4 regions of the Aminipila terrae genome follow, and region 3 is predicted to be linked to each of the others. Evidence: riboswitches for the same ligand, from Rfam matches in the RefSeq annotation. Region 3 holds a riboswitch; each other region holds the start of a gene.
What was found. Region 3 has a riboswitch for cobalamin ahead of Ami3637_RS08900 (hypothetical protein). Riboswitches for the same ligand answer to the same signal wherever they lie in the genome.

Region 1 (8,047 bases), 1.3 Mb from region 3:
GAAAAATGGAACAGTTTCGCTGGAAAAAAAATTAAGTTAATGGCTGATATTGATTTATCAGGAAAACAAGGAGAAACATGGAAACCTATGGGAGATAAAATGAAAGTTGTATCTCCATCATGGTGTGGTAATAATGACTATGTTGGTTTTTCTGGAGAGTTTGATGGAAATGGACATACAATTTCCGGACTGCATTATGATACAGCCAGTGAGTTTCAGGACAAAGACAATAAAAGCTGTTGCTTCTTTGAAGAGATAGAAGCTTCTGGAGGTGTTAAGAATCTTAAGCTTGTATTTAGTGGAGATATTACTGATAAGAATAGTAATAGAAAAAATATAGCCGCTCTTACAGGAAAGAATGAAGGGATTATTTATGACTGCGAAGTTAGAGGTAGTGTAAATAATAAATCTGAAACAGAATCTGATGTATATGCTTTTGCTGCTGAAAATAACGGCAAAATAGAAAATTGTTATGCAGATATTGGTTATAAGGGTTCTCTGAAGGGTCCTGTGGGAAAGGGAACTCTGGAAAATTGCTGTTATGCAGGTGTGAACCAGGGAAAAAACCCTGATCAGCATTCTCAACAACTAGATTGTAAATATTGGGATTTAAACAACCCGGAAAAACCTGTTTTGAAATTGTTTGCAGGGAAAGATGCAAAGCCAGTTGTCACTTTAGGACTGGATATCCAGCTGAATCAGAAATACTTTGACAGAACTACTGGAGCAGCAATAAGTAATATTCAGTTAACTGGACTGGAGAATCAGGATAAAAAGAATGTTTCGCTGAATTATCAGGTGAAGTCTGCAGCGTATGATTCTCCGTATTCTGGTATGAATAAGAAGGTAAACGTAACCTTTGATAAACTGGAGTTACGGTATAATAATCCTGAATTAAATTTAAAATATGAACTTTTGCCAACGAATCAGTATGTTGCTACAGGGGATATCCTTTCCAGAAATTCTGCTCCTACAGCACAGGAAAAGCAGAAGAAAATAGCAGAGATTAAAAAAGCTCTTTTTATTTATTATAAAGATATAATAGACAATCGATTAAATACGGATAGTGAATATGATCCCAACAAAGGCGATGAGTGGATCATGATGGATCTTGCCTACATAAATGAATTTTATCCGGTGGGTAAGGAAGAACAACAGAAAATTGATGATTACCGTAAGCACTACATCGAATCATTACGTGCCTATATGGAAACTCATGCAATACCTAACAATGATTTTAAATCAACCAAATATGACCGTATCTTAATGGCTATGACAGCTATGGGCTATAATCCGGAAGATTTTGTGAAATCTGAAGAGGAAAAGGGATCAAAGTTCGATTTTATTGGCACTATATCGGATAAGAATTTTGGTCAGGATGGACAATTCATGGGAGCCTGTTACGGATTGATGGCCATGGACAGTGGCAATTATGCATTCAGGACGGGAAGCCAGTATGCCACAAGAGAAGAACTGATTAAGCGTTTCACCCCAAAAGCGGATTTTTATCTGCCTCAGAATACCACCGTATCAGATTTCGTGTCTATGCCTATGCAGTCTGCTGCCCCTTATGCCGGGCAGAACTGGGAAAATGTTATTTCACAGCTTTCAGGAGCCCAGCAATGGGATGGAAGGTTTGGTAATATCTGGACCACAGATCAGGTAGTTATACTGCTTTCTGCTTTGGGGGTTAACCTCCTGGATGATACAAGATTTATCAAAGATGGAGAGTCAGCCATCGATGCAATTTTAAAAGATGGTTTTGATTTAAATAACATGAAAATAACACAGCCCAGCCTGTCTAACCAGCATGCAGAAGCTTTAATTTCTGTAATGGAGGTTGAACAGGGAAGGAATGGTGCATGGTGGCTGTTTGATAAAACCAAAGCAAAAGCTTATAAAGATAATAATGCTATTACAAAAGCTGCAGCAGGTAAGGATGCAGATAAAGGTGACATGACCGTAACTTTCAGACTTATTGGAGATACCCAGCACGACGGTTTTGATAAGCACCAGAAATATGTAAACTGGGTTAAGACGACAAGCTATAAGGTAACAGAAGGAAGTACGGTTTATGATATTTTTATGAAGGCAGTAAATGATAATAAGCTGTCTCAGAAAGGCGCTGAATCGGGATATATAAAATCAGTAAAAGCACCACTAAAATATGGAGGCTACTGGTTGGGGGAATTTGACAATAACAGCCCAAATTCAGGCTGGATGTTTACTATAAACGGACAGCATCCTAACTCTGGAATTAAGGGGATAGTACTGAAGGATAGTGATCAGATTATAATGCATTATGTTGATGATTATACGAAAGAAACTATCTATACGGTAGATGGACAGGAGCAAAATCATCCTGCCTATCCTGACAGATGGCTGGAGGCAGCAGACCAATAAAAGATGAAGCATTTAGGGTAATAAGCCACATATGTATTTACAAGGAAATGCTTTGGTGATAAAATATTTAAGTAGATATGGATATTTGATCCATGAATAATTTAATATGTTGCTTTTGTGTTTTCTTTCTGTCCAATGGACAGGGAGCTGTAATAGGGAATCGAGTGTAAGTCTCGGACGGTACCGCCGCTGTAAGCACTAAGTACATGTTTTTGACAATGTCAGCCACTGAGAAATCGGGAAGGCCAAACATGTACGCTGGATATGAGTCCTGAAAGTGTAAGTCAGAATATCTTCGCAATAGTTCAGAATTTAACCCACGAGTCATGGGTGTAAATAAATAATGTGCACAGAAATACGGCTGTGGCAGTTTTAACAGGCTGCCGCAGTTTTTTTTGTGTGAAAAAAGAAATGGAGAGGGAAAATGAAACAAAAGAAGAAGAGCATGCTGTCAATTTTCTTAGTACTGATTATGGTATTTGGTAACATGACCAGTATTTTTGCGGCTACTGAGAAAACCTCGGTTAATCAGGCATTGACCGAGACAGCAAAATATTTACAGCAGACAGTAATGGATCCCCAACCCGGATCAATAGGAGGAGACTGGGTGGTAATGGCCCTTGCCCGCAGTGATTATAAAGTTCCTCAAAGTTATTATGACAGTTATTATACTGCACTGGAAAAGCATGTAAAAGAATGTAAAGGAATTTTACATGACAAGAAATATTCTGATTATTCACGAACTATTATTGCACTGAGTGCAATTGGCAAAGATCCAGCCAATGTAGCTGGGTATAATCTGCTTACTCCTCTTGGGGATTTTAATAAAACTATATGGCAGGGCATTAATGGACCTATTTGGGCACTTATAGCACTGGATTCAAAAAACTATCCTGTGCCGCAAAACAAAGATGCTGAAGTCCAGGCTACAAGAGACATGTATGTAAATGAAATATTAAAAAGGCAACTGGCTGATGGTGGTTTTTCACTGACAGGAGGAACTACAGGAGCAGCTAAAGGAGATGAAATTGCAGATACGGATATTACTGCAATGGCATTGCAGGCACTGGCAAAATACCAGAATCGCACAGATGTAAAAGCAGCTACAGAAAAAGCTCTGGCATGTCTGTCTAAACTACAAAATGAAAACGGTGGATTCAGCTCATGGGGAACAGTCAATTCTGAAAGTGCGGACCAGGTTATTGTGGCTCTTACTGAACTGGGGGTTTCTGTGGATGACAGCCGATTTGTAAAAAATGGACATACATTAGTAGAAAATATATTACAGTTCAACATAAAAGGAAACGGATTTAAGCACATTCTTTCAGAGACCAGTGCTAATCAAATGGCTACAGAGCAGGGATTTTATGCGTTAGTTTCTGTTCAGAGACAATTAGATGGAAAAAGCAGCATGTACAGAATGACTGATGGGAAAACTGCGGAAGCATCAACTCAGGCTACTGGTACTGATAAAACGGTATCAGGATTAAAAGATAAGAATGCCGATGTGAAAGCAATGCCAGTTACTAAAGAAGGCAGGACTTTTACAGACATTAAGGGGCATAAAAATCAAAAAGCAATTGAAGCTTTAGCTTCCAGGAGTATTATTAACGGTAAAACCGATACTGCTTTTGAACCAGATGCAACTATGACTAGGGCAGAATTTGCAACTATTGTGGTACAGGCACTTGGACTTACCCCAAAAGCTGACAATGTATTTAAAGATGTGCCCGATAAGGCATGGTATGCAGGCTATGTAGGGACTGCATACAAATATAAAATTGTAAGTGGTATATCTGCAACAGATTTCAATCCAAATGGAAGTATTACAAGACAGGAAGCTGCAAGCATGGTAGCCCGTGCGGCTGCTTTGTGCGGCATGAATACAAATATGGATGCAGCAACCATACAGAATACACTTGCACAGTTTACGGACTATGTGGATGCAGCCTCATGGGCCAATAGTGCATTAGCATTCTGTTATAGCAATGATGTTTTAGACAAATCTGATTTGACAATTTCCCCTAAAGCACCAATTAAACGCTGTGAAATTGCAGAAATGTTATATCGTATGTTAGGTAAAGCTGATTTAATGTAGGAGATAAGATTGTGAAAATTACTAAGAATAAAATCTATGCAGCACTTGCCATCATTGCTGTATTGTCGATTACATTCTTGTGGGGCGGAGGGTTTGCTAAAGGCAGCCCTTCCTCTGATTTAAAGAGTAAAGCCACTGTAGAAGCATCGAAACAAGATGAAGTGAGCAAGGGTGCGGTCGCTGTAGACACAGAAAAAAAGGTCGCTACGGTTACAACACAAGAAGCCTTAAAAACTGAAAAGGCAGTAGAAACAACAAAGCCTGCGGTAAAAACTGCAGAAGTTAAAGTGAATAAAAAAGATGTGGCTTATAGTGAATCCAAAGGAATGGCAATTGATCCATCAACGGGAAAAGACAAATACCAGACGGATCCAGTACCAGACGGAAAACCTGTACCAGTAGAACCAGGGTCTGTTAGCGTGACTAAGAATGCAAAGACTTGTACTATGTCTATTGAATGCAAGACTATTTTGGACAATATGAACAATCTGAATAAAGAAAAAGTGGAATTAGTCCCAAAAGACGGGGTTATCATGCCTGCTACCACTGTAACTTTTTATGAAGGGGAAAGTGTATTTAATCTGCTTCAGAGAGAGACCAAAAAGAACAAAATACATATGGAGTTTTCCAATACTCCAATTTATAATTCCGCTTATATAGAAGGAATACATAATCTCTATGAGTTTGATTGCGGAGAATTATCAGGATGGATGTATAAAGTGAATGGATGGTTCCCTAATTATGGATGCAGCCGATATCAGATAAAGCAGGGAGATGTGATTGAATGGGTTTATACCTGTGATCTGGGCCGCGATGTTGGGGCGGATTTGATGAAAAATAAATGCTATGCAGATGCATTTTCTTCTTATCATCCCTTTGTAAATTTTTTATACTTTGCCTTGGTACTATTTTTTTCTATGGTATTGATGCATCCTGTCTGCTTAACGGTTTCCCTGATTGCAGCATTTTGGTATTCAATTTATATTAAAGGTAAAAAAGCGGCAAGATTTAATTTTTTAATACTCCTTCCTATGTTGGTTGTAACGGCTATTATTAATCCGGCATTTAACCATGCGGGTATTACCATTTTAACCTATTTGCCTAATGGAAATCCCTTGACTCTGGAGTCAATTTTATATGGAGTCGCAGCAGCTACTATGCTGGCGGCGGTTATATGCTGGTTTTCCTGTTACAATGAGGTCATGACTTCCGATAAATTTGTATATTTATTTGGCAGGATTATTCCTGCATTGTCATTGATACTTTCTATGATACTCAGGTTTGTGCCCCGGTTTAAAGCCCAGATAAAAGTAATATCTAATGCACAAAAATGTGTTGGTAGAGATGTTTCTAATGGAAGCGTTATACAACGGGCAAAAAACGGGATAACTATTTTATCTATTATGGTGACATGGGCCTTGGAAAATGCCATTGAGACGGCAGACAGCATGAGGAGCAGAGGCTATGGACTGCCGGGAAGAACGGCATTTTCTATATTTCATCTTGACTCCAGAGATAAAAAGGCATTAGCGGCCATAGCAGGATTAGGACTTTGCGTACTGGCAGGTCAGATTTTTGGAATTCTCTATTTCCGATATTATCCTTCTATGAAAGGGAATCCCTTAGAAATATTTTCATATTTTCCTTTTATTGCTTATGCCGGATTATGTATCGTACCAATTATTATTAATGAACAGGAGAAAAGACAGTGGACAGCTACTCAATTAAACAGTTAAATTTTTCTTATCCTGAATCACAGAAACAGATATTAAAAGACATTAATCTAACCATCTCTCAAGGAGAATTTGTTACATTATGCGGACCTTCCGGTTGTGGTAAGACCACTTTACTTCGTCAGCTAAAACCTATTTTGTCACCTCATGGTGTCCGGGCCGGCCAGATATTGTTTGAAGGAGAAGAACTTGAAAATTTAGACCAGCGAATGCAAAGTTCCAGAATTGGATTTGTGCTGCAGTCACCAGATAACCAGATTGTTACTGATAAGGTATGGCATGAGCTGGCCTTTGGGTTAGAAAGTCTTGGATATGATACACCTACCATTCGGCTCCGGGTGGCAGAAATGGCTTCATTCTTTGGAATACAGACCTGGTTTTACAAAAATGTATCTGAACTGTCTGGTGGACAGAAGCAGTTACTGAATCTGGCTGCAATCATGGCAATGCAGCCTTCTGTACTGATTTTAGATGAGCCTACCAGCCAGCTGGATCCTATTGCAGCGTCAGACTTTCTGGCAACCATAGGGAAAATCAACCGAGAACTGGGGACTACAGTAATCATGACAGAGCATCGCCTGGAAGAAGTACTACCCTTGTCCGATCGGGTTATAGTAATGGATGAAGGCAGTGTGATTGCAGATGACTGCCCAAAGAACGTGGGGCAGGAACTTAGTAAGATGAAACATAAAATGTTTTCTGCAATGCCTGTTCCTATGCAGGTTTATGCAGCAGTTCCTAATAATTTAGAATGTCCTATTACCGTTAGAGAAGGCAGAGTGTGGCTAAACACATTTAAAGAGAGTAAACCTCTGTTGCCTTTAATTGAACAGAAATCAAAAAATGATAAAGAAAGTAAGAATGCTAATAGAGAACAATGGATGGTAGAGCTGGATCAGGTATGGTTCAAGTATGAAAAAGACTTGCCGGATGTAGTGAAAGGTGTAAGTCTCCAGGTAAAAAAAGGTGAACTATTTACTCTTTTAGGAGGAAATGGAACCGGTAAGAGTACGACTTTATCCTTGCTGTCAGGGATTAATAAACCATACCGTGGATCTGTAAAAATAGAGGGGAAAGTTCTATCGGATATACCGGATAATGAAAAATTTGGAGGCCTTTTAGGGGTACTACCCCAGAATCCCCAGGCTCTGTTTGTGAAAAAGTCTGTGAAAAAGGACTTACAGGAAATGCTTTCTTCAGTTCAAATTTCTAAGGAGGAAAAGGAGCAGCGAATAAATGCGGTGGCTGGATTATGCCAGCTAAATAGCCTTTTAGAACAACATCCTTATGACTTGTCCGGTGGTGAGCAGCAGAGAGCAGCTCTGGCAAAGGTTCTTCTTTTAAAACCAAAAATCCTGTTGCTGGATGAGCCGACTAAAGGTCTGGATGCGGAATTTAAACAAATATTTGCGGGTATTTTAAAAGGCTTAAAGGCACAGGGCATTACTATCATCATGGTAAGTCATGACGTGGAATTCTGCGCAAAGTACGCAGACCGATGTGCCATGTTTTTTGACGGAAACATAGTAACAGAGGGAACACCCAGGGAGTTTTTTAGCGGAAACAGTTTTTATACTACTGAAGCTAACCGTATGGCAAGACATCTGGTTCCGGAGGCGGTTACTGCGGATGATATCATTCAAGTCTGTGGTGGAAAGAAAAAACTTGAGATCTGTGAAATAAATCAGCAAATGAATTCTTTCTTTGATTTATTCACTTCGTATAAAAATTCAAAAGGAGACAAAATTAACAGCCAGAATATATCAAAGAATAAGCTTAAGTTCTTAGAGAAAAAAAAACAGCAATCTGCACA
Region 2 (8,047 bases), 1.3 Mb from region 3:
TTAACTGAAATGCAAAATTATGTTGAAGCACTAAAATATAAGTTTGATACTTGGAATCAGGTGCTTGATGCTGCGGGCATAAATCAGGAATGGAAAAATACGCACATGCTTTTTTTAGTGGAAGACTTTTCAGATGAAGAAAAAGCTATGCTGGAAAAAATAAAAGATAAAGCCCTTGAACTTGGAAGATCTCCCCTCCGAAAGGAAGTTGATGAGGAAGTAAGAGAACAACTAAAAATAAAATGTAAAACATGGCGTAACACATTATATCAGATAGGCATGAAACCAATAGAAAAGCCAAAGTCTTTTACAGAAACATATCTGGATGATAAAAAAAATAAAGGCAGACAACATAAGGAAATTTTAAGTAATGGTTTATATAAAGTACTTAAACTAAACAAAAAAGAAAAGGAAGATTTAACGGCATTAAGACTAATTATTAACGAACTGGGACGTACTCCCATTAAGGAAGAATTGCCAGAAGCCGTTTACAATGGATTGATGAAAACCTGTGGAAGCTATCGGAATGTGCTGTTTCAAGTGGGCGCAGTGCCTTTAGACAAAACGGAGACTCAGAAAATCAGGCGTAGAGTAAAGGGGGGAAAATAATGAACAGAGCAGATAGAATTGAAAAAAATTTGTTAAATTATCTAAAAGAAATTACCCATACTGGAACAGAGCTGGAAAGGAATAATGAAAACTTTTTTAAAAAATGGTTTGATTCGATTCCATATTTGAACAGGAATCCAGAACTATGCGGATTTTATGATATTGAAAAGGATTGTTTAAAAAGGCGGATTCCCTGGGCCTTATTAAAAGGACAGGGAAACAGGACTATCGTTATGCTGCATCACACGGATACTGTAGATATTGATGATTTTGGGAAGTATAAAGAGTATGCTTATAAACCTTCTGAATTGGAAGAATTATTCCTTGAAGGAAAAGTTGAATTAGATGAGGCTACCAGGAAGGATTTAAACTCTGGTGAGTGGTTATTTGGCAGAGGTGTTTCTGACATGAAAGGCGGAGGGTGCATCCATCTGTCTCTTTTTGAGGAATATAGCCTGCGGGAAGAATTTAGCGGAAATATTCTTCTGATTGGTGTCCCGGATGAAGAGAATCTGTCTGCGGGTATGAGGTCAGCTGTTAACCTGCTGAGAGACTTAAAGGAAAAGCATGGATTGGAGTATGTATTACTTTTAAATGTGGAACCTCATGACCGAATTGATGAAAATAACATAACCATCTATGATGGTTCTGTCGGTAAAATTATGCCTATTTTTCTGGTGAGAGGAAAACTTGCACATGTGGGACAAATTTATAAAGGGCTAAATCCGGTTAATTTATTGTCTGCTATTGTAAGAAAGACGGAATTAAACCCAGAATTCATTGAAAAGGCAGGAAACACTGTCACCCCTCCACCAGCCTGGTTATATTTTAAGGACAGAAAAGATGTATATGATGTTTCGTTACCCCTTTTAGCAGGTGGATATATGTCTGTATTATCTCTTAATAAGCCACCCAAGGAAATTTTAGACAGATTAAAAGCCATTAGTGAGGAAGCATTTAAAGAAGTGATTTCAGATATGGAGTTAAGCTATGAAAAATACAGAAGCCTGACGGACATGGATTATGGAGAAATGGACTGGAAGCCAAATGTAAAATATTATGGTGAAATCTACAATGAAATTTTGGAAGAAAAAGGCGAACTATTTAAAAAAGAAATAGCGGAATTTCAGAAAGAGCTTGAAGAAAAAATAGATAAGGGTGAATTAACCAGAATAGACGGAGCGTACCATTTAATGGAAAAAACTCTGGAATACTATAGCGATTTATCCCCAGTTGTGGTGATTGCTCTGGCACCTCCCTATTATCCAAGTACCAATAACGCCATGCTTGATAGTGGCAGAGAGATTAATGAATTAATATTTGAACTGGATAAATATGCAAGAAAGCAAACAGGAAACGGGATTTATACCCAGAATTATTTCACAGGTATTTCGGATTTAAGTTATGCTATGTTCACAGCAAATAAGGAGAATATAGACTATATTCAGGATAATATGCTTTTCTGGGGGATATGTATTATATACCACTTGATACCATAAGAGAGCAATCCATGCCAGTATTAAATGTGGGACCATGGGGAAAAGACTTACATAAATATACAGAAAGAGTTTATAAAAAGGATCTTTTTGAAAGACTTCCTCAATTGATAGATTTCATAGTAAACAGTGTTTTGTAAGAAACATAAACAATAGAAAAAATATAATAAATGCTGGTATTGAGAAAATTTTAATGATATAATGGATTACAAAATTATACTATTGTGTAAATACAATACATAAAAGAAAAAGTGAAAGAAGTGGAAATGTAAGACCTTTTTGGCGTGACCTAAAAGGTCTTTATTTTACTTAAAAGTGTGTGAATCGTTATAACGGGAGGAAATTATGAAAAGAAAAATTCAGATTGCTTTATGTATGTTGTTATGCTCAGTGATTTTCTTTGGATGCTCCAGTAATGAACTGGGGTATTTAGATCTATGCAAAGAGATGAGTAATATAAAATCATGTCAGTTCTCTGGGACTGCAGAAATTTATTACGATGCAGATGCTATAAAAGAATTTATAGCTAAATATGCGGAAGATGAATATTTAACGGAGGATTTAGAAAAGGATTTCAGCAAATTTACTGGAAAGAAAAAAATTGAGCTCCTTTACAGTGGAAGTGGAGAAACCAGTGACACTGAAGGTAAATATGAGCTTGATATCAAGGCCAGAATTGATGGTAGGGAAGGAAAACTGGGAAAACTTTACATAAGCTCCACAGAAGGCATTTATATAGAAAGAGATATGCTTATTAATTTATATCAGCTGTCAAGAGACTTGTTTACTGATTATAAAAATTCCTATTTTTATAGCACAGCTTACGAAAAAGAATTAAGAAATGCACTTGGTACGTCAGAATATATCCAGTTGTTTAATCCTGAAGATGCACTTGAACTTGAAGACGAAAGTTCATTCGATTCAAGCGTATATAACAGTGCAGATTTTACCAATAAAACAATGGAATTCATCAAAGACATATTTAAAGGATATACTTCAGGCACAGTAACAAGTATTCCTGGAGGGTACAGTGTTTCTGCAGATGGTGACAGGTTGATTCAGATTGCATCAGAGTGTTTAGGCTATATGGGCAGCAATATAGATGATATCATTAACAGCTTTTTGGAGTTTACATCCTATATGGAAAAACTGCAAGGTATTGAAAGTGATGAAGAGAATATGAAAATCAGTGATGCAGATAGGGCAGAAATGGCTGGACAGATTGCAGCAATTAAAACGCAGCTGGACTATATGCATAAAAAAGGTGAATTGGACTTTATTAAACCGTTTAGCTATAATCAGACTGTTAAAAAATCTGGAAACGTTTATACCTGTGAACAAAACCTTTCAATGAATACGAATAGTAAGGATTTATTTTACATAAAAAGTAAATCTACTATGGAATCAAAAAAAGTAGATATGAAATTTCCTGTACAGGGGACAGATATAAGTGCTATTTCTCAAAATATTTCAAAGTTAGAGGATAAATACAACCCGGTTAAAAAAGTTGAAATTTCATGGGAAAAGTCCAGAGAGACAGCGGAAGATGGTTATGATTATTGTGACATTTATTATACAAGAAAAAGTGCGTCTCCATTATCCCAGGAAAAAGATTATGACTGGGGCGAATATCAGAATTTAAATAAACAAATGTACGTTCCACTGAGACAAATCTGTGAGTACTTTGGAGAAGAGGTTGGCTGGGACAATCAAAACAAAATAGCATATGTTGTCCGAGACGGGAAAAAAATCAAGATTAATGGCATTTATGATACTGAGACAGTGTTTGTGAAAGCCCGGGATTTTGAAAAATTGGGATATAAAGTAAACTACAATGGAAGTAATCCTGATACTCATTTAGTAACTATTGAAAAGAATTAATGTGGGTTACAAAATAGAAAGTTATGAATTGGCTGAAATAAAAAATATTTATTAATGAGTATAGGGTTGACAAAACTTACCTAAAGATGATACCATTAGGCTAATAACTGAATAAACATTTATGTTCTGCAAACTGAAACCATGCAAATTGATTTGGCGGTAAGTTATGCAGCTAAGAGGGAAGCAGGTCAAAGTCCTGCGCGGTCCCGCCGCTGTAAGTGAGGAGTTCCTTTCTATAAGCCACTGGTTTTCTAACTGGGAAGGCAGACAGGAACAATGATACACAAGCCAGAAGACCTGCATAAATTGTTGGAGTAGCCGACGGGTAATCGGTGATGCTTATAGGCCTTAGGGGCTTTTAAGAATGATAAATATTACAGAAAAACGGACTGTAGCAATCTTGCTACAGTTTTTTTTGTTTGTTTTCATTCGTATGAAGAAGTCTTTTCATTCCTGAGGGTGTAACAGATTTGCAAGATATGCAGATTTGTTATAACCCTCATCCTTTTTTGGACTTAAAGTTAAAAATATACTTTTTAAATATTAATTAAATATAGTTAGATACAAGGAGGAACGCCATGAATGTTAATTGGTTCAAAAATCAGGACAATATAGTTTATGCAAATACTCAGGAATTTGTGGACAATTTTTCTAAAGAAACAGGGATTTCTAATCTGGCAGAAAAAATCGAAGAATTTAAAAAATCTCCAACTGCAGATGGAGTCACTGTCATTGGAAGAAAAAGAACAAGTGTAAAACTTTTAGTACCAAATCTGACGTTTAATGAAAAAATAGAAATGGGAGAAAATGTATGGATTTACATGGGAGAAAACTATGAAAGCTATTGTTTGTATTAACTAAAACTGTAATAAATAAAATACAGAAGTCTCTTAGTTGAGTAAAACAGGAATTAGTTTTTCAAGTGCTCGCTAAGGGATTTTTTTTACGTAGAAAGGATTAAAGTAATATATGATTCAACTGATAAATATGCCTCTTGTAGATGAAGTATTAAAGGAGTACAAAGACAGCAGCGAGCTGGAAAAAGTATGCAGTAAATATGGCTGCCATGGAATCGAAGCCATATGGGGGGACAGGAATGTAAATTTAAAGTAGATAAAACTCTCATTAAGGGCTGGCATTTAGCTTTTTTTTGCGATTGGTTGGATTTTTGGAATGAAAACGAAATTGAGTTAATTCATAAATTTAAAAATGCAGAAACCTGGGAAATGTTTTATGGTGGAAAAAACAGGGAGGCACTTATAAAAATGCTGCGTGAGGATTTGGACAGGGCAAGCCGTGCGGGTGCGGAATACGTAGTTTTCCATGTTTCAGATGTCTCCATAGAAGAAGGATATACATATAAATGGCTTCATACAGATGAAGAGGTAGTAGATAGATCGGCAGAATTAATTAATTTGTTATTTGATGGCCAGAAATACGAGTTTAAATTGTTAATGGAAAACTTAAACTGGGCAGGCCTGGATTTTACACGGCCAGAGATAACTAAAAGGCTTCTAAAAAAAGTACACTATAAAAACAAAGGAATAATGCTGGATATAGGACATCTCATGTGCACGAATCTGGAATTAAAAAGTGAGCAGCAGGCAATAGAATATGTTCACAGGATGCTAGATGAACATGATATATTGTGCAGATATATAAAGGGAATTCATTTACATCAGTCCCTGAGTGGCGAATATGTTAAACAACATCTTTGCATAGCACCTGATTTGCCAGAGGATTATTTTGAGAAGTTCAGTGTTGGGTATAAGCATATTCTGAATATAGACACTCACAGGCCTGTAACGGATTCTGGGATAAAAAGTGTCATAGACAGAATAAACCCCGACTATCTGGTCCATGAACTGGCAGCCTCTGACAGAAACGAAAAGGAACAGGTCCTGCACATACAGACAGAAACCTTGAAGAGACCCTGATGTTTTATATTGGTGTGGTAAATTATCAGAGGAAAAAGAGTGTTGTCTGAACAGTAAGAAAGGAAACTAAAATGCATCAGGAGAGCGCAGCAGAAAAGTATATAAAAGAATTTTATGAAATAGTAGACGAAGGCATTAAATCAGGAAACCTGGAGTATGATGAGGGCATTAAAAATGCAGAGCGTATATTTGAATTCTCCCAGACCAATTCTGGGAAAGGAAGACTTGTTTATTCCAGCTTCTCAGATGAGGATTTATGTAAAATATTGACACGTAAAGCCAGAGAGCTGGGGCATGTTCCTGCACAGAGAGAACTTTACTGGTTATATAGGATATACATAAAGAGGCGGTTTGGGAACTGGCCTAAGGCACTGATCACCGCAGGGCTTTCAAAAAAAGCAGGAAAATGCGGGGATACCTATGAAAAGGTCAAAATGGATAAAGAGCTTGAAAAAGAATTACTCAGCAATCTAAGGAAGAAGGCTGAAGAATTAGGCAGACCCCCTCATATGCATGAAATGGGAGAAATAGCTGAAAGCTTTAAATACAAGTTTGATACATGGGCAGAGCTTCTTGATGCAGCAGGTATTGATAACCAGTGGAAAAACTGGCAGCCTGTATATAAATTGGACGACTTAACGGAGGAGGAACAAAAGCTCCTTCAGTGTATACGTGAAAAGGCAATTGAACTGGGAAGACCTCCTATGCGTACGGAAATAAGGAATGAAATCAGGGAAAAGTTAAAAAAACGTTGTGGTACCTGGAGAAATATATTGTTCCAGATAGGGCTGGAACCCATTCAAAAAATAAAACCTTTTAATGCAACCTACCTGGACGGAAGAAGAAATAAACTTATTAAGCATAACGAACTTTTAGAGGGAAGTGTTTTTAAACTTGTTAATCCCAATGCTGAAACAGTAAGGCAGTTAAAAGCACTGAAAACCAAAGCCACGAGAATTAACAGACCTTTGGTGAAATCAGAAATACCAAAGGAAGTATATAACAATCTGATTGGACAATGTGTAAATTACAGAAATATTTTATATCAGATAAATCTTGAACCTCTTGAAAAATCCAAGGAGAAAGAGATTGAAAAAGAACTGAGAAAATTGAGGAAATGATTAAATGTATAAAAGAAATATAAATAAAATATTTGCACTTTTATTAACGCTAACTGTACTATTTACCACTATCAGTTCATCGTCTTTTGTTTCAGCAGATACCATAAAGAAAGAGAATTCCGTACATATGGGTACCAGTCTCTCGGATGGACAGATTTTCGTATGCAAGGCATTTGACACTAGTAGCAAGCTGAACTTTACTGTTGATATTAACAATGGAGCTGTAGATGATAAAGGAAAGCCAGTTGCTCCGGAGATATATCTGCAAAGCACATCCAATTCATTAAAAAATGAGTGCCAGATTAAAGGGTGGCTGGATAAAGAAAATAATTCATGTGGTAATTATAGAAATTACAATGCAAAAACAAAAAGATGGGATATTTCAATTGATATTAATGGATTTTTAGATTCTCAAATGGAGAATACTTATGCACCATATAAAATCCGCATTGAGGGTAAAGCACCAGATGGAACTTCTGTCAGCATAGAAAAACAAGTGTATGCTATGTATAAGACGCAGTTTTATAAGCCTGCAGGGACAGCGATCATATCCATAGAACAGTCCGCCATAGATAAAAGTTATTATTTAATGCCTCAGACCGCACAAATTTCTATGGGGGAAACCGTTGGAATTCTAATAGAGAAGTTAATGGGTAAAGACAAGGTTAAGATAAAAGAGTCCAGTATTAAGCAGGATACTTGCTTAACAGGATTATATCAGAAAAATGAAAAGGGCGGGTTCCTCCAAAATGGTGATTATGGTCCGCAATCCCAATGGATTGTGTCAATTAATGGGACGAAAGTAAATAGTGTGGACAAAAATGCTCTTAATGATGGAGATGTAGTACGTATTATGTTTTCAAAAGATGGAGGAACCGATGTGGGGTTTCCCCAGTGTAATAAAACAGATACTTCTACATCCATGACTAAGCTTTTTCAAAAGGTTTTTCAAGTTCAAGGAGATAAAGGGGTAAATAACGTACCCGAAGTAAAAAACGCAATT
Region 3 (8,047 bases):
CATATGATCCTGTTTAATCAGTATAGTCACGATGCCCTCATCACTGACCTCATATAGAAGCTTGCTTGAAACTTGAAATATGATATCTAATAAATTGGGTTGTTTAGCTGACATTCTTTGGTTTAGCTTTCATGAGAGGGATAATGGTAGCAACCACCAGAACCACTAGTAAGATTAAAGCCATACCATTAGAGCTGGCAAATCCGGATGGAGGGGTTGCGCCAACCACGCCAGTTACTTGTAGGATGATGCCAATCAGTCCAATGATGGAGCCGCCAGCCACCAGGCCGGAGGATAGGCTCACGCCGTTGGAGATTCTGTAATCCTTTTCTTCTTCGCTCTTAGATGCCTTTTCTACAAGTACGCGAAGCAGAGCCCCTACCAGAATGATGGAGGTGGTAGCGATTGGCAGATAGAATCCGATAGCAACCGTCATAACAGGCAGATCAAGCAGGAAGAAGACAACGCCGAGAAACATGCCAGCGATGATCATAACCCACGGAAGTTTGCCGGACATAATGCCAGAAGTCAATGTTGCCATTAAGTTGGCCTGAGGCAGTGCAAATGGTACGTTATCACCAGTCATGGACAGCTGGCTGGCAAGTAATAAGATGACACCAGTAACAACTACCACACCCACGATGCTGGCTATGGCGTAGTATTTCTGCATTTCATTCTTATCACCGCCGATGACGAAGGTAACCTTCTGAGATTGACAATAGCCACCAGCCGTAGCAATGGCGGTGACGATAAAGGTGCCAAACAGCAGCAGGGTACGGTTATCTACTTCACTGGTCCAACCCATGCCCACAAATAGCAGAGTAACAATCACGATGGAGGCGATGGTCATACCGGAGACAGGCAGATTGGAAGTACCAATTGTACCAGTCAGACGCCCTGCAACGATGGTGAACAGCATAGACAGAATTAAGGACAAAATGGTGGTCAGAATAGCCATCATAATATTGCCGCCGGAGATCATGAAGCCGCCCACAAAACCGACTACCATACCACCCAGTAGAATGACGGTCTGCTGAGTACCGCCACCTTCTCCTGTGGCCTTAGCATTTTTAGTCTCCTTAATAGAGGAGACAACAGTAGGAATCAGGCGAATGGCACCAATCAGGCCGCCAGAAAGCATGATACCTGCACCGATATATTTTACATAGCTGCCAGCAATATCGCTTACCTGCATGGAACCCATGGCCACAGACGGATTATTCCACACTGGGGCCGTGCTTCCACTTAAAGTGGCAAAATATCCAATCAGAGGCGTAATGACGAAGTTGGACAGGATAGAGCTGGAGAACATAGTCAGTGCCACTGGCAGACCAACGATAAAACCGATACCCAACAGCAGAGGATTCACCTCCAGCTGAAAACGCCATTTATAGAAGGATTCATTTACATAGCTGATGACGTTGTTGGTCACGTTCAGGAAGGAGCTGGTCAAAACAGTGAGAATCCCTCCGATGACAAAACCAGTACCCATGAACTTGATAGAATCTTTGGCACCTTCAGATGCCACCAGGGTTTCCGAAATGGCCATGGATTCAGGATACATCAGATTGCCGTGTTCTTCCACAATCAGGTAGTTATAAATTAAAGAAATAGATCCCAGGCCGAACAGGGCACCACCTGCTCCAATCACGAAGCCTTCCAGAGCGGAAACATGAGAGCCAATCAGAAGGATGGCTGGCATAACGAAAATCATACCGCTGGCGATGGATTCACCACCGCTGGACATGCCCTGGATCAGGTTTTTGCCCAGAATGCCCTTTTTCTTAGCAAAGATGGCAATGAATACAGATCCTAAGATAGAGCCGGGGATACCGGCAGCTACAGTAAGGCCAGCCTTCATGCCAGAGTAAGCTGTGGAGGCCGCAAATAGTGCGGCTAATAAAATACCGATAATTAAGACGACAATATTTCCTCCAAGTTTGGAGCCGTTAGAGATATATGGCACGTAGTCTTTTCCAGATACGCCGCCATAAGCTTCTTTGGATAGTTTTTTATTCATAAAACACTCACCTTTCAACAATTTATTGGAAATAGATGTTTATTTTCAATTCTGTTAATACCCAAAAGGTTTATCTGACTGTAGTTAGCCCATATTTTTAAGTGCTTCTTTCAAAAATTTCCATGTTCGCTGGGTGGAAGGGATGCTCAGATGTTCCTCTGCTGTGTGAACCCCTATCATAGTAGGTCCAATTGAAATCATATCCATTTGCCCATGGAACATTTCATCAAATAATGCGCATTCCAGTCCGGCATGAATGGCATTCATCAGAGGTTTTTCACCAAACATCTTTTCATATAAATCAGCAAATAATGCCCGTACGTTTGAGTCAGGGTCGTATCGCCACTCTGGATAGGATGACTCTTCAACCACCTTTCCATTTGTAAGATGTGCAATAGAAACAATAGTATTGAAGATATTCGCCTTGATACTGCCCAAAGAGCTCCGGATAGAGCTGATGATTTCCACCGTCTCTTCCCTGGTCTCAATGACGCCCAGATTCAAAGAACTTTCCACAAGCCCCTCGATATCCATGCTCATGGTTTGAACTCCATTTGGTATGAGGTACAGGAATTGGACCACCTGCTGGGCGCTACTGGATGTAAAGACCTGTTTAGGCTGGCTATCCATTGGGGATAGAACAATGCGGAGGTCCGGATCTGCTATTTTGAATTCATCTCGTAGTACTGCCTCCAGGTCATCTAATTGCTTGCGCAACAATTCCTCATCCTCCTTGAGGCATCCGATGACAGCTCTGGCATCCCGGGCAATAGCGTTGTGCGCAGAACCACCGTCTATAGAGCACAATGTAAAAGATAAATTAGCATTCATATAATCCAGCAAGCGGGCAAGCAATTTATTTGCATTGGCTCTGCCTTTGTGGATTTCCATTCCGGAATGTCCCCTTGAAGGCCTTCCACTGTCAAGGAGAAAAAGTTCATATTCGTATCCGGAGTCTCCCAGGAAACGGGGATGTTAATCCGGGCCATGCATCCTCCAGCACAGCTGACAGTTAAAATACCCTCTTCTTCTGAGTCAATGTTAATCAGTGTTCTACCTGAGATGGATTTTGAGTCCAGTCCGTGAGCTCCATCCATTCCCGTCTCCTCACAGGTTGTAACTAATAGCTCTAATGGCGGGTGGGGAATGTCTTCGGCGGCCAAAAGAGCCAGCCCCATGGCAACGGCAATACCGTCATCTGCCCCCAGCGTAGTGCCCGTGGCATATATCATGTCATCATGCACCTGAAGATTAATCGGATCTCTTAAAAAATCGTGGAGCACACCGGGGCCCTTTTCACAGACCATATCCATATGACCTTGAATGACCACGCCGGGACTGTTTTCATAGCCTGGGCTGCCAGGTTTTTTAATCAGCACATTTAGTGCTGCATCCTGCATGACCTCCAGACCATGAGCCTTTGCAAAAGAGACCAAATAGTCACTAACGGCCTGCTCGTTGCCGGAACCTCTGGGAATTTTGCTGAGTTCTTCAAAATAGAAAAACACATCGGCAGGCTCTTGATTTTTCAATACTCTGTCTTCCATAACAAACCTCCTTCTTAAAATTGGATAATATAGTCTACCATAAAAAAATAAGGCATCATGTCGAATAAAGGGAGTGATTAAATGTATTTTTTAGTTTGAGAAGAGTAGGAAAAACTATTTCAAAGAGGCAAAATTAATGGAAATCTCAATCTCAGAATCTATCGCATATAAATATTATTATAATATAATTTTTTTATGCTCTTTCTGTTAAATCAAATTATTAATTTATCGGAGCATTTATGAAATCAGGATGTGTCCCAGGCCGTTGATATAGGAATGGTCTGATTAAATTTTAGACTTTCTTAGCAAGAACTAAGACTATTACAAAACTTTTATATAATCAACAGATTAGAGAAGTAGAACGTTTTAAGAGGATTGGCATACACTGAGTTAGAATAAGATTCGGATGCTGTAGGAAACATCATGATAATTAAAACTGTCGGGGGATGGTTATATAACCTTTCAACAGTTTTAATTTATGAGCAGTACATGATAAAAAGATAAGAAATATTTAATTAAGAATAATGTTGAAATATAGAAATTAAAGTGATATTATAGTTGATGAAAATATAAATATTTCCATTTCATATATAATTATGAAATTTCGACAATATTAAACAAATTTCGACAAGGAGAGCTATTCAATTAAATAAATATCTATGTCTGTCGGCGGGAGCCGGCAGCTAAGAGGGAAGCCGGTGAAAGTCCGGCGCGGACCCGCCGCTGTAAACGAGGAGTTCCTGCCCATTCATATACAAGATGAAAAACCATCACTGAAAGCAAATAAAGCTTTTGGGAAGAGGGCAGAAATGTGGATACGTAAGTCAGAAGGCCTGCATGGATTAAAATAGTAACTGGTTACGAGGTAAATGACCAGGGAATTGTATTTTTAATTTATTTTTTAAAATAAATAAAAGAGAAACAGTGAAAATGGACTGTGGCAGATTTGCTACAGCCTTTTTTGTTGGCAAAAACAAAAGGGGGAACATTTTGTAAAAGTGGCTGCAGCAGCTTGCAGTATAGGTGTTTGTGTATTATTTTAACAGGAGGAACAAAAGAAAAATGACATTTAATCTAAGAAAATCATTGGCAGTACTTATGATTATAGCTATGGTTATGAGTACAGGTCTGAGTGCCTATGGGATGGACTGGCCAACCTATCAGGGAAATGATATTCATAACGGAATTTTGACAGATGGAGCAGAAATTAGCGGAAGTCCAAGTGTCACTCGTGTAGATTTACCTAAAAACGGATCTGGTAGTATAGGGTCGACATGGGCAGAACGACAACCATTTGCAGGAGTAGATACGGTACCTGTCATGGAAACTAGAAATGGAAATACCTATGCATATGTGCTTTATGACGGGTATAAAGCTGCATATGGTAAAGGTGGCGGCAGACTAGCCAAAATTGACTGCACGGCATCTACTCCACAGGTAGTATGGGATAAGCAAATTACACAGTGCTCAGGCATCCAACTATCCTCTCCTTACCTGGATACTGATAACCGATGCATTTATGTGGGAGCATCAGGATATAATCAGAAAGCCTATAATGATGGGCTGGCATTGACTGGAGGAGCCATAACAGACGGCTGGACGGTATCTTCTGCAGGGACTGCCATGGAGGATGGAAAGGTAACCGTATCGGGTAATCAGACTGTTACTTTGACCCAGACAAATGTAAATCTGACTAAGGGTGACACTCATCGCTCTGCTACCTGTGTAAAAATTAACGGAAACAATGTGAATATGACTATCACTGCTAAGCTAAATGGAACTATAGTTGGAAGTGAGTCGTTAAACTCTTGCAATTTTATTGATGGACGTTTTTATTTTAACCTAATGTTTGGGCAACAATTTTCAACAGCCGAATCCGCTGTAAATACAGGGACAAATAATATTTTGGAATTTACCTATGAAATTTCAGAAAATGACAGTAATACTGTGGAGATTGAATATTGCCAGTTGTATGAACAGAATAGTTCTATTACAAAAGTAGCAAATATTGATGAAGAACCTATTACAGAATGGTCCTTAAATATACCAGATAATGCAGTAATAGGCACTCCTATTGTGAAAAGTGGAGAGTATCTATACTTCGGCACATGGTCAGGGCATTATTTAGGAACTTATTATCAGTATGATCTTGATAATGAGGAGTTAAAAACTTTTAATCCAGGCAATGGCGGCTTTTATCGGGCAGGTGCTGTAGTAGAGGGTAATTATGTTTATTTTGGTGGAGACAAAGGATATCTTTATGCTCGTCCGGTAGGTAATGATTTTGACAATACTTCGGAAGGGAGCGTTATCAATTTGTCAACTGTAGGAGGAGTGGAATCAGGGAATGTGCGCAGCACTATTTCTCTGGTAGACGGACATCTTTACTTTACCAGCCAGGGTGGTTATTTATGGAGCTTTACTCCTGAAGAAGGAATCCCGACTTTAGACTGGAAAGCTCAGCTGGCAGGAACCTCTACTTCTACTCCAACAGTAGTAGGAGATAATATTTATGTGGGTTACTACAGTGGATTTACTGCCGGAGGCGTCCAAAAGGTAGCCAAAACAGGAAACCATGAAGTTTCTTCCGTCGCAGAACCGGGACCTGTACTAAGCTCTATATTAGTATATACAAAGGGTGGAGTAGATTACCTCTATTTTACTACTAATTCTCGAACTGGAGCAGGCTATTGTTTCAATGGAAGCAATGGAGCAAAAGTATGGCAGACACCTGGAGAGACCTATGCATTGCAGGGTATGGCTTACAGCGGAGGTGTACTGACTTTTGGAAATGATAATGATAGTTTTTATGTAATAGGAGAAAGATATGTGCCACCGACACCGCCTGAGACATCGATACCTAATAATACAGGAGAATTATTATGGCCTGCAGATTCATCTGAAGTAACGCTGTGGTTTGGACAAATTGATGAACAGTATACTGCGGTAAATAAAGGGATGAATATTCAGGGTACGGCAAATAGCAATGTCTATTCTGTCTGCGATGGTGTAGTGGCATATAAAGGTTATTCATCTACGTACGGCAACCTTCTTTATGTAGATTTTAAATACAACAATATTACAATGCAAGTAAGATATGGACACTTATCCGAAAGTTCAAGTTGGGGATGTAGTTAAACAAGGTGATGTAGTTGGACAAATGGGACGAGACGCTAACACTGGGAAAGGATTAATTGAAATTGTTTTCTGTGAATCTAAGGATAGCAAGCCATGCGATAAAAATGGCAAGAACATTCAGTTAGTAGACCCCATTCAGTATTTAGAGAGACCAATGAGTGACATTTCATATCTGGAGAAAGACATGACCACTATGTTAGACACTACAGGGTTAGGAGATACACCAGTTTACCCTTCTATCATTTGGCCATGGGAAGACAAAAATGATCCAGATATAAGGTACAGGGAGAATAAGGATGTTAACATTGATCAGGCATATTTAAGAAAACTCATAGTTGAGTATGGAAGAGAAATCGATAAGACAATTACACATAAAAATATAGAGAAAAATGGAATCATTACGTATGATGCAAAGAGCGGTATCACTACAGTGAAATTAAACGGTAGGAGTAAAAGGTATGGAGTTTCCCTTGGAAATGCTCAGATAAAGAACAACAGAATGATTGTGAATCGGGAGCAGGTTTGGTACGATTTAATAGGAAAGACATATCATTCTCCAGATGGGGGAACATGGTATGCGGATAAAACAAGTCCGATATTTGGAGGAGTATGGCAGTGCGTTTATTTGCCGAAAGATATTGCTAATGATTTATATTTAATAACGGAGGGCACACATATTGAAAAGGTTCTGTATGATAAAGCAGCAGGAGCGTGGGATGCAGGAACTGCGGCCGCTTTATCAGGATTTTGTACTTGGGTATACACAGAATATGGTGTTACTATATCCGTTGCCAGGGCTAGTTTTCTGGCAGGAGCAATTGTTTGCTGCTATGATCTTTCAAAAGCTTGGGAAAGAGACTGTTTTCGAGAGGCAGTCATGCAGTGTGGTGACAATGAATTTGTAAGAATCTCTTTTATAATTACAGATGGTGGTATCGTAAATACATACAGAATTACAAAAGAGATTAAAGATGTGTACCGGTATCAGGGAACATTTAAACCGGGGTATTATGAAAGTTATTCTAAGGTAAAGAAGTAGGGGAGATATATGAAATACAGACGCAGATTGGACGTGGTTATTACTATTGTTGGTATATTTACACTAATTTTTTCCATGCTTGCTAGGAGGGGAGACGCACCGCAAACTTTTGCAAGACTGGGAATTAATATTAACTTTATATCATCGCTAATTCTGGGTAGTATACTTTTTTACTGGACTTTTGAAGCAAGAGCGTATAAAAGATCTTTACTGGAATCCATAGCATGTTTCCTATTAAGTATAAGTTCTTTTTTATTGGCAATCTGCAGTTATTATACAACATGGAAATTTAGTGATATTAGT
Region 4 (8,047 bases), 1.3 Mb from region 3:
TGGATCTTTAGAAATTGATGGGCAGGTAGATCAGAGTCTTGCGATTATTCTATTCAGCCGCTGGTTAAATGATGGTACGCAAATTACCGTTAAGGGGGAGACAAAGCCGTTAAAAGAATTTGCGCAAAAAGAAATAGATGGAATTTTAAAGACTTTAAAGTTCGTTTATGATTTGGATAACTCAAAAAATTATGGAACAGAGGAATATGCCTATTATATTTCAGCTTTAGTTGCCAGTGGTCACAAAGATAAAGTGGATGAATACGGACTTTGGAACAAACTTCGTAACGGAAGAGCAGATAATGGAGCATTTTATATAAACCCAGTACATGATGATATGCCGTGGGATCCTGCAACCATGGGGGTTGCCATGGCCATGGGAGATTACCAGAATGGCAAGTCTATTTTGGCTTCCATGACTTATGATACTTCCATACTTACTGATGCAGAGGCTGTACAGAAAGATACCAACAATATCAAACTTCCAGACATTGCAACAGAAAAAATCTCCCTGCCTGTAAAAGGGTATTACGGGAGTACTATAGTATGGGAATCATCCAATTCAGATGTAATCAATTCTTCCACAGGGAATATAGTCAGACCAGAGCAAGGCCAAATGGATGCAGTCGTTTCGTTAACCGCTAATATTAAGCGAGGAGAAGCATCCCAGACAAAAACTTTTCTTGTAAAAGTGCTGGCAATTGCTGACCAAAACAATGAAAAAGGAACAGAAGACTATGATTCATTATCTATACCACTGTTTGTTACAGGAGATATAGAGCTGCCTACAACTGGGAAAAATGGAAGTAATATTGTGTGGGAGTCTTCTAAACTTGAGACTATTACAAATGAAGGTAGAGTAACTTTAGGAGATACAGACACAAAATTAACACTAAAGGCAACTGTAACAAATGGAACTTTTATTAAGGTAAAAGAATTCCAAGTGACTGTATCCAGGCAATTGTCAGATGACGTGGTGGATAAGGCTGTTGCTCAACTTCGCTCCTACTACAATCATAACAGAGATTTGACAAGCTCTTATTGGGATATTTTTGCAGCTAAATCCGTTTTGGGCGATGACTTTGATAATTATAACTTTAAATTATATGATGTAAAAAGTCATAGAGCCTCTTCTACTTGGCAGGGAACAGATTATGGGGCTGTTGTTCTGCAGATTTTAGCTCAGGGAGATAACCCTATAATTATCAGGGAGAAAACTATGTTGAAAAATTACAGAAATTTCTAGATGAAAAAAGCTGGGGAGCATGGGGCAGCCCTATTTGGGCAGCTATGGCTTTAGACGCAGCGGCAGCTGATCCACAGGCACATAAGTACAATAGAAATAGTATAGAAGGTTTTTTCAAAAGTCAACTAGGTGATTTGCAGTATGGTCCAGACCTTGCAGGATGGTCTTTAATTCCAATGGCAACCACTATGATGCGTAATGGAAATTCCGATACAACAGATGAATTAAATAACTTCATCGCAACATTAAAGGAAAAGCAAGAAAAAACGGGGATAAATAAAGGCTTGTTTAATACAGGTGGAGTAGATGGCGGAAGTATTGCATTATCCAATGGCTGCGTAGTAAGTGGCTTTACGGCTATGCAGAAGGCTGGTGTGCCAGGTTTTGATTTGACTAACGAAGAATGGAAAAAAGATGGCACTGGAGTTCTTGATACGCTGTATAACCAAGAGGTTGCTGGGAAAACTGATGTGAATACACAGATAGCCATTGAATTTGGAGATGTATATTACGGTGATAGTGTATGGAGAAGAATAGGGGTTAAACCTGAACAATTTGAAGAAACAATAAAAAGTGCAGGAACCCTTGTGACAGATGGTGACGGTAAATATACAACAAAAAGTTTTGACACTTTAAAGAATGCTTATGAGGCTGCATTACAGGTTAAAAATGATGCAGATAGAATGAAGAATTACTATTTTGGACAAAGTTATTTTAACTTAAAAGATGCAGTTGACGGACTGAAAGAAAAAGGCACTGCAGAGATATCCATTTACGGTAAAACAGGAAACAGCAAGATTTTAGAGAATGCTTCTGTACACAAAAGCGGAACTATATTGGATGTGTTACAGCAGACAGCTTTGGAAAATAAGATAAGCATTACTGCTGGCGATAAAGCTATTCAGGAGCTGGGAGGTGTTAAAACTGATGGTAAAGGGCAGTGGTATGTTTACAAAAAAACAGAAGATGGAGATGGTATCCGGATTACAGAGCCATTAAACCAGTATAATGTGGAAGAAGGAAGTTATTTAATATTTAAGTATTGTGAAGACCCTTCAAAACTACCAGATAATTCAACTTTAAATCAGCATTTGGTATACGATGCAGCTCAAGCATTGAAGATTGGTGGGGCCATTGATTCGAGCAATGAGGTCACAGGAGATTTACTTCTAACCAATGACGGATTATTTGGTACTTCTGTTACATGGCTTCCAAATAAGTTGTTTGCCATTAATGAGAACGGTAAAGTAACTAGGGATGCCAAAGAAGATATCATTGTGCTATTGACCGCAAAAATATATTTAAATGGGACAAGCACTCAGAAACAATTTACAGTAAAGGTAAAATCCTTAAATGGTGATTCTCCGGTTGTACCAACTTCAAAAAAAGCATATATCAGTATAGATGGTCCGGTAGGTGAAAAATGGGGTGGCAAATACGCTAAAACCGAAATAGAGATTGAATCCGGTGAGACGGCTTTCAGTCTGTTAGAAAAAACAGGAGCATCATTAAAGGTAGACAAAAATACTAAATATGGTGTTTACATAAGAGGAATTAATGGGCTGTCTGAATTTGACAGGGGCAATCAAAGTGGATGGATGTATCGGGTAAACGGAAAGTTCCCAGGACATTCAGCTGCTCTGGAACGAGTCTACCAGAATGATTATGTGGAATGGCTTTATACAAAGGATTTAGGACGTGATGTTGGGGGTATATTCCTGGAGTAGAAGGGAGTAAAGGTTCTATAACAGGAGGAACACAAAAAAATACCAATAATGTCACAGTTACAACTACAGCCACAGCAACTCTGAATGATACAACAAACGAAGCGAAGGCTGTTTTAAAATCAGATGATATAACCAAGGCACTAAAAGAATTACAGGATAAAGTAAAAAGTGCGCAGAAAGACGGAAAAACTGAAGTTGTACCAGAATTGAGAATAGACGTAAATTCAGACAGTAAGGCTTCATCAATAGAAACAATTATACCTAAGTCTTCAATAGTTACCCTGTCAAATGGTTTTGTGGAGGCAATCACTTTAAATACGGTCATAGGTGAAATAACTTTTGATAAAGATATTATAAAGGGCCTGACTAAGAATGTGGAAGGAGATTTGAGCATTAGTGTGGCAAAAGCAGAAGAAGGAAGTGCTACGGCTAAGCTATCATCTGCAACCGATGAAGTCAAGGCAAAATTAAAAGGCAGACCCGTGTATGAATTTACCGCTCGGAACGGAAGTCAGACCGTTTCTCAACTGGGTGGAACAGCCACTGCCACTCTTCCATATATTCTTGGAAATGGTGAAAAAGCAGAAGGTGTTGTGGCGTATTGGTTAAATCCTGATGGAAAGCTTGAAATTATTAAAAATGGTCACATGACAGATGACAGCAAGTATTTTGTTATGGAAAATAATCACTGGTCCACCTATGTGATTGGTTACAATGAAATAAAATTTGCTGATACTATTAATCATTGGGCGAAAAACAAGATTTTATATCTGGCAGCCCGAGATATCGTTAAAGGAAAAAGTGACACAGTATTTGCACCAGACAGCAATATAACAAGGGCAGAGTTTGTACAGATTCTTGCTAACATGAGTGGAGCTGATTTGAGTAAATACACTGGTTCAAAATTTAAAGATGTATGGGAAAATGCATGGTATGCAAATGCTGTGGCATGGGCAGTTGAAAATGGCATTGCAGGTGGTACAGGAAACGAGAAATTCTCACCATGTGCAAATATTACAAGGCAGGATATGTCTGTAATGATTTCAAAATATGTCGCCAGTATTTCTAAGAAAACTCTTCCAGAAACGAATAAAGCCTTGAAGTTTGCTGATGATTATGAGATAGCCAGCTATGCAAAAGATGCTGTTACGGTCATGCAGAAAGCAGGTATCATAAACGGAGAGAAGAATAACTTAGGATCATATAACTTTAATCCAAAGAACAAGGCAACCAGAGCAGAAGCAACTGCCATGATTGCAAATTATATGAAGTAATCATTTTAAACACCTTAAGCTTGTTTTATCAGACTTAGGGTGTTTCTTCTCTCTTCTAATTGACAAAGGTAAAATTTGTTGATAATATGAAATAAATAGGGAAAAGAGAAATTAATAAATAATGTAATTTATGTTCCGTTAACAGTTGATGCTGTTAATGGCTAAGATGGAACTCCGGTTAGAATCCGGGACGGTACCGCCGCTGTAAGTGAGGAGTCCGAGCCGCAGCTCTTTAGAAAGAGCAGTCACTGAGTGAAAACTTGGGAAGATTGGCAAAGGGTGATGATACATAAGTCAGAAGACAAACATAAATTGAATATACTTCGGTAAGGGTGAAGGCTTGCTTATATGCTGCAATTTTAGCATGTATAGAGCCCATTAAAACATATACAGTTAAAAACGGAACTGTGACTTTATTAGTCACAGTTTTTTTGTAATCGTATATAAATTAATAATATTAAAGATGAGGTTTGAATATAGGAAAAAAGGGAGGAAGGATAATATGCTGGAAAGCAAAACACAACTGATGGATTTCTTTAAAAAGCTGACACAGGAAAGATCTCTTAAAACGGAGATGGAATTTTATAAAGAACTCAATGAAACGATGCTATGGGTACCTGATGTTTCTTCTGGGCATGGAAACAACAAGAAGACTTTTGCTCTGTTAATGACTGCAGATGGAAAAAAATTAATTCCAGCTTTTTTACATAAGAAGTCAAATTTGGGCAGATTTAAAGAAGAGCAATTGATACAAATACCCTATAACAAGCTTAAATATATTATAATCGATGCTGAACCAGAGATAAATGGAATTGCCATTGCTCCTTATGAAGAAAACATAGTTCTGGACAAAAATTTAATGGATATAATAGATTCCCAGGCAACAGGAATGAATGTTCGAAGAGAAGAATATACTGGGCAAATGAGCCTGAGAATGCCAGACAGTGTACCCAGCGGAATGACATCAGCCTTAAAACGGTTTTTTGAAAGAAGTCTTGAGGTTGAGGCTGCCTGGTTAATGAAAGTCATGGGAGAAAATGCATATGGAGAGCATTGGATGCTGCTCATTGATTTTTATGGGGAAAAGAAGGAACTGTTCCCAAGAGTTGCAGATATAATGAAGGGATACATGAAACAAGGGGAGATGTTCGAACTTGTTCAAAAGACCAAAGATCTTATCGTTAAAGAAATAGAACCAGCAAGGATATATAACCGAGTGAGTAATAAAAATTTATTTTAACCCAGAATCAGGATAAAAATATAATTAGTTGTTGAAATATCCAAAAATTCTTTATAGAATAAAAGAGACTTAAATAAAACAAAAAAGATTAAGTTAAGCAAATGTAAAGGTTAGGTTGGATATGAAATGGACTGAAAAGCAGGCCGAAGCCATCGGGCTTAGAAATAAAAATATGCTGGTTGCGGCGGCGGCAGGTTCTGGTAAAACTGCTGTTTTAGTTGAAAGGATTAAACAATTAATCATAGATGAAGGTGTTTCTGTCAATGAGATGCTGGTAGTCACCTTTACTAATGCAGCAGCAGCAGAAATGAGAGAAAAAATCGTTCAGGCTGTAACCTCTGAGATTGAAAAGAATTCAGGAGATACAGCTTTTTTGCGTAGGCAGTTGAACATAATATATAAGGCCAATATCAGCACTTTCCATGCCTTTGCACTGGAAGTTATACGAAGATTTTTTCATGTGATTGGAATTGATCCTGATTTTAAGATCTGCGATGAAGCTCAACAGATCATACTTCAGGCAGATGCAATGGATGAGCTGTTTGAAGAAATGTTTGAAAAGGATAATGTTGATTTTACAACGTTCTTGAACAATTATGCTTCCAGCAAAAATGAAAATGCAGTAAAAGAAATGATACGGGAAGTATTCCAGACTATACAAAGTGTACCCGAACCGTGGGAATGGCTTGAAAATAGTGTAGAAAATTTAGCCATGGATGAAGAAAATTTTTTACAATCCGGTTTATTCAAAGAGATAAAGGAATATGTAGAAAAAGAACTTTTTTATGCCAGAACAAACTACGATAAATCTATTGAAATTTTTGAAGAAGCGGGAGCAGTAAAGTTTGCGGTAAAGTGCAGGGAAGACTTAGCAGCTATTGATGAAGCCATTGAAACTTTTGAATCAGGTAATTTTCAGAAGTTTGGTGAAAATCTTGGCAAAATTTCTTATGCAAGAATGGTAACCACGAAGGATGAAAAAGAGCCCTTTGATGAAGTTAAAGAGTTCGCAGCAATATACCGTGAACGATGCAAAGATGCGCTGAAGGAAATAAAGCAGAACTATTTTTCACGGCCTTTGCATGAGTACATTGAAGATATGAATAAAGTTCATCCATATGCAAAGACACTGGCGCTGTTGGTAAAAAGGTTCAGTGAGCATTACAGGCAAAAAAAAGAAGAGAAAAAACTGATTGATTTCAATGATATAGAACATTATGCTTTAAAAATATTAAAGAATGAACAGGCAGCGTGTGAATACAGAAATAAATTTAAATATATCTTTATTGATGAATACCAGGACAGCAATGTTATACAGGATACCCTTATCGCTGCTATCAAAGGTGAAAATAACTTATTTATGGTTGGTGACGTAAAACAGAGTATCTACAAATTCAGACTGGCAGAACCGGAAATTTTTGTTGAAAAATATGAACGTTTCAAGAAACAGGAAAACCAACAGGATGAGAAGATAGACTTAAATGTAAACTTTAGAAGTAAAGGTAATGTTATAAAAGCGGTAAATGATTTATTCGCAAGACTCATGGAAGGCTATGATGGTGATGCAGCCCTGTATAAAGGGGTATCCTATGAGGGAGAGCTTGATTATCCGGCAGAATTACATCTGGTAGATCAGAAAATTACGGAGGATATGGATGTTGATGAAGAAATCCGTGAACTGAAGTCTGCAGAAATGGAAGCTTTCATAGCTGGAAAACTTATCAAAGAATCTTTAGGCAAAAGCATCTTTGATGCAAAGAACAATATAGAAAGACCTATGACAAAGCGGGATATTGTCATACTTATGAGAGGACAGAAAAACTATGCGGATAAATTCCAGCAGGTGCTTACAGAGATGGATATACCATCCCATATAAATGACAGTGACGGATATTTTGATACCCTTGAAATTCAGATATTTTTAAACTTATTAAGAATTATTGATAACAGAAGACAGGATATTCCTTTAATAAGTGTATTACATTCCTGCATTTTTGATTTTACTGTGGAAGAACTGGCAGAGATAAGAAGTAACTGCAAGAATACATCCTATTATGAGGCATTTTACAGATATGCAGCCATAAATCCGCATATTCATAGCACTTTATCAGAAAAATGTATTGACGTACTAAAAAAACTGGCAGAGTGGAAACAGGTTTCTGAATTCATGCCACTAGATGAATTAATCTGGAAGTTGTTATGGGATACTGGATACTTTACCTTTGTGGGGCATTACCAGGGGCAGACAAAGACAGGCAAATCTCAGAGCCTTAATAGATAAGGCTGTTCAGTTTCAATCATCCCAGATGAAAGGTCTTTACGGCTTTATTACCTATGTTGATGCTGTCAAAGATAAAAAAGTCCCCATGGGCCAGGTAACTCTTGTAGGGGAAAATGATGATGTTGTCAGGATTATGACCATTCACAAGAGCAAGGGATTGGAGTTCCCAATGGTTATTGTAGCGGGTATGGGAAAAAGGTTTAATAATGCCAATTCCAGAAAGCCAATTGATTTGCATAAAAACATTGGACTTGGTATTCGTTACATAGAAAGAGAAAA

Region 1: it holds a riboswitch for cobalamin, as region 3 does, so the genes downstream of both, Ami3637_RS02430 (S-layer homology domain-containing protein) here and Ami3637_RS08900 (hypothetical protein) in region 3, are expected to answer to the same signal.
Region 2: it holds a riboswitch for cobalamin, as region 3 does, so the genes downstream of both, Ami3637_RS02455 (hypothetical protein) here and Ami3637_RS08900 (hypothetical protein) in region 3, are expected to answer to the same signal.
Region 4: it holds a riboswitch for cobalamin, as region 3 does, so the genes downstream of both, Ami3637_RS02495 (enhanced serine sensitivity protein SseB C-terminal domain-containing protein) here and Ami3637_RS08900 (hypothetical protein) in region 3, are expected to answer to the same signal.

Annotation. Positions count from the first base shown of each region.
Region 1 covers NZ_CP047591.1:516,371-524,417, reverse strand. Annotated here, with positions in the region: gene Ami3637_RS02435 (DUF4430 domain-containing protein) at 1-2,403, shown strand, start outside; cobalamin riboswitch at 2,504-2,718, shown strand; gene Ami3637_RS02430 (S-layer homology domain-containing protein) at 2,828-4,501, shown strand; gene Ami3637_RS18160 (DUF4430 domain-containing protein) at 4,513-6,237, shown strand; gene Ami3637_RS02420 (energy-coupling factor transporter ATPase) at 6,210-8,047, shown strand, end outside.
Region 2 covers NZ_CP047591.1:525,786-533,832, reverse strand. Annotated here, with positions in the region: gene Ami3637_RS02475 (homing endonuclease associated repeat-containing protein) at 1-609, shown strand, start outside; gene Ami3637_RS02470 (M20/M25/M40 family metallo-hydrolase) at 609-2,108, shown strand; gene Ami3637_RS02465 (hypothetical protein) at 2,081-2,245, shown strand; gene Ami3637_RS02460 (stalk domain-containing protein) at 2,451-3,986, shown strand; cobalamin riboswitch at 4,136-4,305, shown strand; gene Ami3637_RS02455 (hypothetical protein) at 4,565-4,843, shown strand; gene Ami3637_RS02450 (hypothetical protein) at 4,956-5,099, shown strand; gene Ami3637_RS02445 (TIM barrel protein) at 5,147-5,923, shown strand; gene Ami3637_RS02440 (homing endonuclease associated repeat-containing protein) at 5,995-7,044, shown strand; gene Ami3637_RS02435 (DUF4430 domain-containing protein) at 7,049-8,047, shown strand, end outside.
Region 3 covers NZ_CP047591.1:1,855,618-1,863,664, forward strand. Annotated here, with positions in the region: gene Ami3637_RS08880 (PqqD family peptide modification chaperone) at 1-114, opposite strand, end outside; gene Ami3637_RS08885 (OPT family oligopeptide transporter) at 104-2,020, opposite strand; gene Ami3637_RS18550 (peptidase dimerization domain-containing protein) at 2,105-2,911, opposite strand; gene Ami3637_RS18555 (M20/M25/M40 family metallo-hydrolase) at 2,848-3,567, opposite strand; cobalamin riboswitch at 4,210-4,422, shown strand; gene Ami3637_RS08900 (hypothetical protein) at 4,630-6,705, shown strand; gene Ami3637_RS08905 (hypothetical protein) at 6,665-7,744, shown strand; gene Ami3637_RS08910 (hypothetical protein) at 7,754-8,047, shown strand, end outside.
Region 4 covers NZ_CP047591.1:536,222-544,268, reverse strand. Annotated here, with positions in the region: gene Ami3637_RS02510 (immunoglobulin-like domain-containing protein) at 1-1,246, shown strand, start outside; gene Ami3637_RS02505 (DUF4430 domain-containing protein) at 1,291-2,973, shown strand; gene Ami3637_RS02500 (S-layer homology domain-containing protein) at 3,180-4,247, shown strand; cobalamin riboswitch at 4,361-4,572, shown strand; gene Ami3637_RS02495 (enhanced serine sensitivity protein SseB C-terminal domain-containing protein) at 4,750-5,487, shown strand; gene Ami3637_RS02490 (UvrD-helicase domain-containing protein) at 5,609-7,768, shown strand; gene Ami3637_RS02485 (3'-5' exonuclease) at 7,794-8,047, shown strand, end outside.